DNA from 2 places in the Bacillus halotolerans genome. Region 1 is predicted to be linked to the other one. Evidence: predicted binding sites of a transcription regulator. Region 1 holds the regulator's gene; the other holds the start of a gene.

Region 1 (3,423 bases):
TTGCTGCAGCGTTTCCCTGACTTCTGGGGAAGAAGATTCTGTGATGGCAGCTGCAATATTCCTTACGCCTGTCTTTGCCGATATTAAAAAATCCGTTGCGATCACTTGTTCGGTCATGCTGCCCATTCCGGCTAATTTTTGAAAGAACTCATTCACGCTTGTTCACCTCTCACTGACAGCAATTCCTGCAAACGCGCAACCTGCTGTTTTGTTTTTTGAGCATCCTGCTCAAGAATACTCTTTAATTCTTCATCTTGTACAAGTCCCGTCATGGTTGAAGATTTTGTCAAACAAAGATTCTTAAACGTAAGCAATTCGTGCAATTCCAACGTTTCATGAAGGCCGTAGCCATTCATAACGGTCATTCCCTTCTGAAGTAATATGGTTTATTTTGAACAAATTGCTTTTGTTTACACTGGTATTTTTTGCTGGTCGTTTGAAACTTTCTGGCTGCAATGCCCGTACACAAGGGGTGGGATGAGCTTCTGTTAAAATAATCAATTATTCACTGGTTTTTAATCATCTATCTTTAAATACTAAGGAGGAGACACAGTGGAGATCAAAGGGATCAATCACTTGTTATTTTCTGTTTCTGATTTACTGACTTCCATCGAGTTTTATCAAAATGTCTTTGATGCTAAACTGCTGGTTAAAGGAAAGAGCACTGCATATTTCGATTTAAACGGCATATGGCTGGCTCTCAACGAAGAGCGTGACATTCCCAGAAATGATATTAACGCTTCTTATACCCATATCGCTTTTACAATTGAGGAAAGCAAGTTTGAAGAAATGTCCGCAAAATTAAAAAACCTTCATGTTACTATTTTGTCTGGGAGAGAACGAGATGTACGTGATCGAAAATCAATTTATTACACTGATCCTGACGGCCATAAATTTGAATTCCATACAGGAACTCTTCAAGACAGACTTCAATATTATAAGCAAGCTAAAACCCACATGGATTTTAACGATTGAAAAAGCACGGGAAACAGAGTAACAGGGAATATACATATTTATCTTATGGGGTTAATATATGGTAAAGGAGGGGGATTGCAGTTGAGAAATAAAATATTGCTCATGACAGCTGTTTTGCTATGTGTTTTTGGAACCGGGACCATTCATGCAGCAACTTCACATTTTGAGCATAAAACCGACTTTATTCTAAATGACGGAACAAAAGCGCTTTATGTAGAAAACATTAGTGATGTACCGGCAATGGATTATTTTTTAGGATACCAATTTACGATATTAGGAGTGAACACTTGTTCAGTTAACATTAAGCTTCAGCGAATGGGACTTGCAGGGGATTATACTACGTTAAGCACAAAACAATTCACCGGTAATTGGTTTGACTTTAGCGCTCACGATAAGGTTTCCATTGAACCTTATCACCGGTATCGAATATTAGCTGAAGAACATTCAGAAAACTGTGCAAGTGTTCATGTAAAAGGCCGCTATGGTGTAGAATATTTTAATTTTGATTGATGCTCACATTTTTGAAAAGAAGTGAGCTTTTTTTGCGGAATAAATTAACTAAATAAACTATGTACTAAATATTCAGTATATTTCCTTTTGCCTCGCTCAATATAAAAGAGGAGAGTATAACTCATCTTTTCACGTCCGAAAATCGAAACATTTATAAGAAAAGAACGTCTAATTTTTTAAACAGCACTTTTTTTAAAAAAAGTTTCGTTAAGGAAAGAAAATTTCTTGACTTCAACAATTGAATGATGGATAATTATGGTGTAAACATGATGTTCTTTTTCCTCCTATTCAGGTTCGCACCTAAGCCAGGGCGAGCCTGCTTTTTTTTAAAACAAAACCCCCACTCCGCAAAGGAAGAGGGGGTTTATTCTTTGTAACTGATAGTTCAATAGTTTAATGGACAGTTCTGAACACACCAATTACTTTTCCTAATATGCTGACATTCTGCAGTATGATCGGAGCCATGGTTGGATTTTCAGGCTGTAAGCGAATGTGTGTATCCTCTTTATAGAAACGTTTTACCGTAGCTTCATCATCTTCTGTCATCGCCACTACGATTTCACCGTTATTCGCCGTGTTTTGCTGTTTTACAATAACATAGTCCTTATCAAGTATACCTGCGTCAATCATACTGTCACCCATGATCTCCAGCATAAACACATGCTCATCCGGAGGAACCATACGGTCAGGAAGCGGGAAGTATTCTTCAATGTTTTCAACCGCTGTAATAGGTGAGCCCGCCGTTACTTTTCCGATTACCGGTACATTAACGACTTGGCTTTTTGGAATCTCTACTTCTTCATCCAGAATTTCTATCGCTCTTGGTTTTGTCGGATCGCGTCTAATCAGCCCTTTTGTTTCCAAACGGGCCAAATGGCCGTGGACAGTAGAACTGGACGCAAGGCCGACAGCCTCTCCGATCTCTCTAACCGAAGGCGGATATCCTTTTGATTTAACCTCTGCTTTAATAAAACGGAGGATATCAAGTTGCCTTTTTGATAGCTTCGTCATTTTTTGCACCTCTAAACGTCGATTTTAAATAGATTATAGCATGATTTTCCTGACAGTACAAACATAGGTTCGAAAAAAACAATTGACAGAAACGTTTGTTCGTATATACTGAAATTATAAAAAAGCGAACAAACATTCTTGTCGGAGGTTGTTATCATGAATAAAGAATCTATTATTTTTGTCGGCCTGTTCACTGTGATTCTAAGCGTGGTTATCCTTCTGTTGTCATATACAAGCAGCGACCAGGAGCTTAATCAATATGTTAAAATAAAAGTTCAGTCTGGGGATACGCTCTGGTCGCTTGCTGATCAGGTGGATGACTCAAAAAAGATAAATAAAAGTGATTTTGTTGAATGGGTAGCTGAAAAAAATAATCTCCAGACGTCTGAGATTCAGCCGGGGGATGAATTGGTGATTCCATTAAAAAAGGAACACCCGGCTGCATACGAACTGGCTACTGTTAAATAGAGAGGAAAGGTAGAAGGTGAAAGCACTCATTTATGCCCGAGTAAGCACAAATAAAGAACAGCAAGAAACCTCATTAAAGCGGCAGGAGGAGGAGCTTACGGCCATTGCTGCCGAGAACGGCATGGAAGTCGTCAAAGTGATTTCTGAAAAAGCCAGCGGATATGAAATGGACCGGGATGGTGTATTTGATTTGCTTGATCATATCAAGAATTCAAATATTGATGTGATTTTAGTTCAGGATGAAACAAGACTCGGCCGGGGAAACGCGAAAATTGCACTTCTTCATTGTATTTACAGGGAAGGTGTGAAAGTATATACGACCGCTCACAGAGGTGAGCTGGAGTTATCAGAGGCTGACTCTATGGTGCTGGAAATCGTCAGCATTGTGGAGGAATACCAGCGGAAAATCCACAACATGAAAATTAAACGCGGAATGAAACGCGCAGTGAAAAATGGTTT
Region 2 (3,423 bases), 820 kb from region 1:
TTCCGTCGTGCGGGGAGCAAACACTTGATAAACATTTTTGGCAAACAAAGTGGAGGCCGACATTAAAATCATGGAACCCGGCACAAGCGCTGTCAGCAGTCCGGCTGCACCGATGATTCCGACAAACCAAGGATCAAAGGTTTGAAGAGACAGTCTCAAAAGTGATAAATCCGCGTCTGCGCCTTTCAGACCGGGAACTTGCAGGATAGCCGCAAAGCCGACGAAAAGGACGAATAGAAGGACCAGCTGGTATAAAGGCATAATAATGGCGTTTTTTCGAAAGACTTTTGGGTTTTCTGCTGAATAGGAAGCGGAAAACGTATGGGGCCACATGTAAAAGCCCAGCGCCGTCAGCAGCACGGTTGAACTGAACCATGCAGCACTTTGCCCTGTTTCGGGCAGGGTAATAAAACCGGGATTTGCGTTTTCAATCTGCTGAAACATGTCTTGAAATCCGCCGTAGTAATGAATCGGCAGATATATGCCTAAGAATAAAACGACGGCCAAAATCATGATGTCTTTGACAACGGATATCCAGGCGGACCCGTGGATGCCGGATACCATAACGTAAACTGTGATTGAAATGACGCCGATCCAAATGGCAGCAGTAGGAGAAATTTTTCCGTAAGACGTTTCCGATACAATCAATCCAAGCCCTTTCAGCTGCAGCACAAGATAAGGAATAAGCGCGGCAATGCCGACAAGTGAGACGAGCACACCAAGCAGCGGGCTGTTGTACTTTTTGATGAAAAAATCGGACTGCGACATCAGCTTATGCTGTTTCGCATAGGACCATACCGCCGGCAGGAGCCAATAAGAAAGAATATAGGCCAGACAGCCGTAGGCGATGATGTAAAAGGCAGGCCCGCCTTTTCCGTAAGCCCAGCCGCTTCCGCCGAGAAACGTAAACGTCGTATAAATCTCTCCTGCCATCAATAGGAAAACAAAGACAGTACCGAAGCCGCGGCCTCCAACCGTCCACTGCTCAAGGTCCATGTCTTTTCCTTTTTGGGCGCGTACGCCGAGAAACATGCTGAATAGCAGGACACCGAAAATGATGATGAGAGCTGCGTTCATTCTGCTTCCTCCCTTTTATTTTCTTTGTCGAGGACATACACGATCGCCATCAGGACAGAGGTCAGCAAAGCCCACATGACGACATAGGCGAGAATGAATGGCATGCCAAACAGATAGGGTGTCACTTTGTTTGCAAAAGGGATGCCAAGCAAAAGTCCGATGAAGGGCAAAGCGGCAAGAATGTGAATCAGTTTCATAAAATCCTCCTTTGATCAAAAGTTGGGCGGTGCGTGTCATGCGCGGGCTGCAAATCATGTCGCTAATCTGGCGGCACATGTCATTTTTTGGGGAGTGAAAGGCTGTGGTACGAATTATAAATAAATTTATTTTGTTTGTATAGTGTGAATTGTCTGAAATTTATTCTTGAGGAGCTAGAAGGGGGGACGGGCGCAAGGAGGGGAATACAGAATGATTCGAAAGACTCATGGCGAGTCCGGCGCAAATAAATAGTATGTTAACAAACTGCTTACTTGCTCCCGGATTCGCGGGTTAAAATAGCGGTGTTTTTCTTCGTAGCCATCGATGACAAATAAATAAAGCGTAAAGGCTTCATCACGCTCAGCCTCGTGGATGGCGATTTTTCTTTTCCTCAGCTCTTTTCTGACCTCAATCAGATCCTTTTGTGCTATTTTTAATGATTCGTTGATAAGTTGTATATAAGGGTGTTTCAATTTTAATGAGCTTTTCTCAATTCCGCCGAGATCGCGGTTTAAAATGGTAATGACCATAGGCAAAAAGAGAGCCCGCTCTATCAATTCATATCCTTCCGGCTGCAAATGCGGCATGGTAACTCCTTCTTTCTTAAGGGAACGTTTGTTCTTGTTATATTCTATATCGGCTGGTGAAATGTTTCAAGACAGAAAAAATCACCAAAACTTTTTAGTTTTTCGCCGAGAATGTGTAGAATAAGAATAGACAAACCCGGTGAGGAGTATAAACGTTGGAGCAATTTTTATACTATTTGACAGAGGATCGTTTAACTGAATTATTTCAAAGCTATAGGGCTTTCGGTCCGCTTATTGCTGTGCTGCTGCCTTTAATTGAAGCATTTCTTCCGTTTTTGCCGCTTATCGTTTTTGTGGTGGCGAATACAAATTCGTTTGGATTGTGGGAAGGCTTCATCCTGTCATGGGCCGGATCAACAGCGGGGTCCATTCTCGTGTTTTTCATTGTCCGTCATTATGGACAAAGAAGAGCTCTTGGATTCATCCGCAGGCATCCGTCTGTCAGAAAGCTTATGTTATGGGTGGAAAGACACGGTTTTGGCCCGATGTTTCTGCTGCTTTGTTTTCCATTTACACCGTCTGCCGCGGTGAATGTGGTCGCCGGTTTGTCAAGGATCGGGACGCGGCCGTTTGTTTTGGCGGCAGCCTCGGGAAAGCTCGTCATGATTTTTATGATCAGCTTCATCGGATATGATCTTCACGCGCTGATCACACAGCCGATTCGCACGGTTATTGCCGTTCTGGTGATTGCTGTCTTATGGTATGTCGGCAAAAGGGTGGAACGGCATCTGCATGTGAGAGCCAGCCAGCGTGAGCATGATGGAGGGAGACAGTAACATGAAAAAACGGTTTTGGTTTCTTGCCGGTGTCGTGTCCGTAGTTCTCGCCATTCAAGTCAAAAATGCCGTCTTTATTGATTACAAAGTAGAAGGCATCAGCATGAACCCGACTTTTCAGGAAGGGAACGAACTGTTGGTCAATAAATTTTCACATCGATTCAAAACCATCCATCGTTTTGATATTGTTTTGTTTAAAGGCCCTGATCAAAAAGTGCTGATAAAGCGAGTCATTGGATTGCCCGGTGAATCGATCAAATATAATGACGATCAGCTGTATGTGAACGGAAAACAGGTGGCTGAACCATTTTTGAAACCATTGAAATCTGTATCTGCCGGAAGCCATGTAACGGGAGATTTTTCACTGAAAGAAACGACAGGGAAAAAGACGTTATCGAAGGGGCAATATTTTGTAATCGGAGATAATCGCATATATAGCTTTGACAGCCGGCATTTCGGTCCGATCAGGGAAAAAGACATTGTCGGAGTCATTTCGGATTAGGAACTGTACACTGAGAAAAAGGCGCCATTTGAAAGGCGTCTTTTTTGTGCTGGTTGGAAAAATATGTTGCGAGATCATTTGTCACCCGATATAATTATTTTTGTTACGTGTGTAACAAAATGAAATATTCATTAACACTTATTTCTTTTTTCTTAGGCTTTTTGTTTAGTTGCAGATAAAACAAAAGGAGTGATCTCATGATGGATTACAAAACAGTTATTATCGGAGGCGGACCGGTTGGATTGATGCTGGCTTCTGAGCTGGCATTAGCAGGGGTAAAAAC

The links. The regulator LexA, encoded in region 1, represses DNA repair genes until DNA is damaged. The targets are predictions, from matches to a motif close to CGAACATATGTTCG.
Region 2: the regulator LexA is predicted to act here: its motif matches at 1,884-1,897, upstream of DIC78_RS04360 (YhjD family protein).

The regions. Positions count from the first base shown of each region.
Region 1 covers NZ_CP029364.1:51,210-54,632, reverse strand. The annotation lists gene DIC78_RS00285 (spore coat protein) at 1-156, opposite strand, end outside; gene DIC78_RS00280 (DUF892 family protein) at 153-356, opposite strand; gene fosM (FosM family fosfomycin resistance protein) at 553-975, shown strand; gene DIC78_RS00270 (hypothetical protein) at 1,057-1,485, shown strand; gene lexA (transcriptional repressor LexA) at 1,879-2,496, opposite strand; gene yneA (cell division suppressor protein YneA) at 2,653-2,964, shown strand; gene DIC78_RS00250 (YneB family resolvase-like protein) at 2,981-3,423, shown strand, end outside.
Region 2 covers NZ_CP029364.1:867,524-870,946, reverse strand. The annotation lists gene DIC78_RS04370 (sodium:solute symporter family protein) at 1-1,077, opposite strand, end outside; gene DIC78_RS04365 (DUF3311 domain-containing protein) at 1,074-1,274, opposite strand; gene DIC78_RS04360 (YhjD family protein) at 1,500-1,862, opposite strand; gene DIC78_RS04355 (TVP38/TMEM64 family protein) at 2,018-2,638, shown strand; gene lepB (signal peptidase I) at 2,640-3,140, shown strand; gene DIC78_RS04345 (monooxygenase) at 3,338-3,423, shown strand, end outside.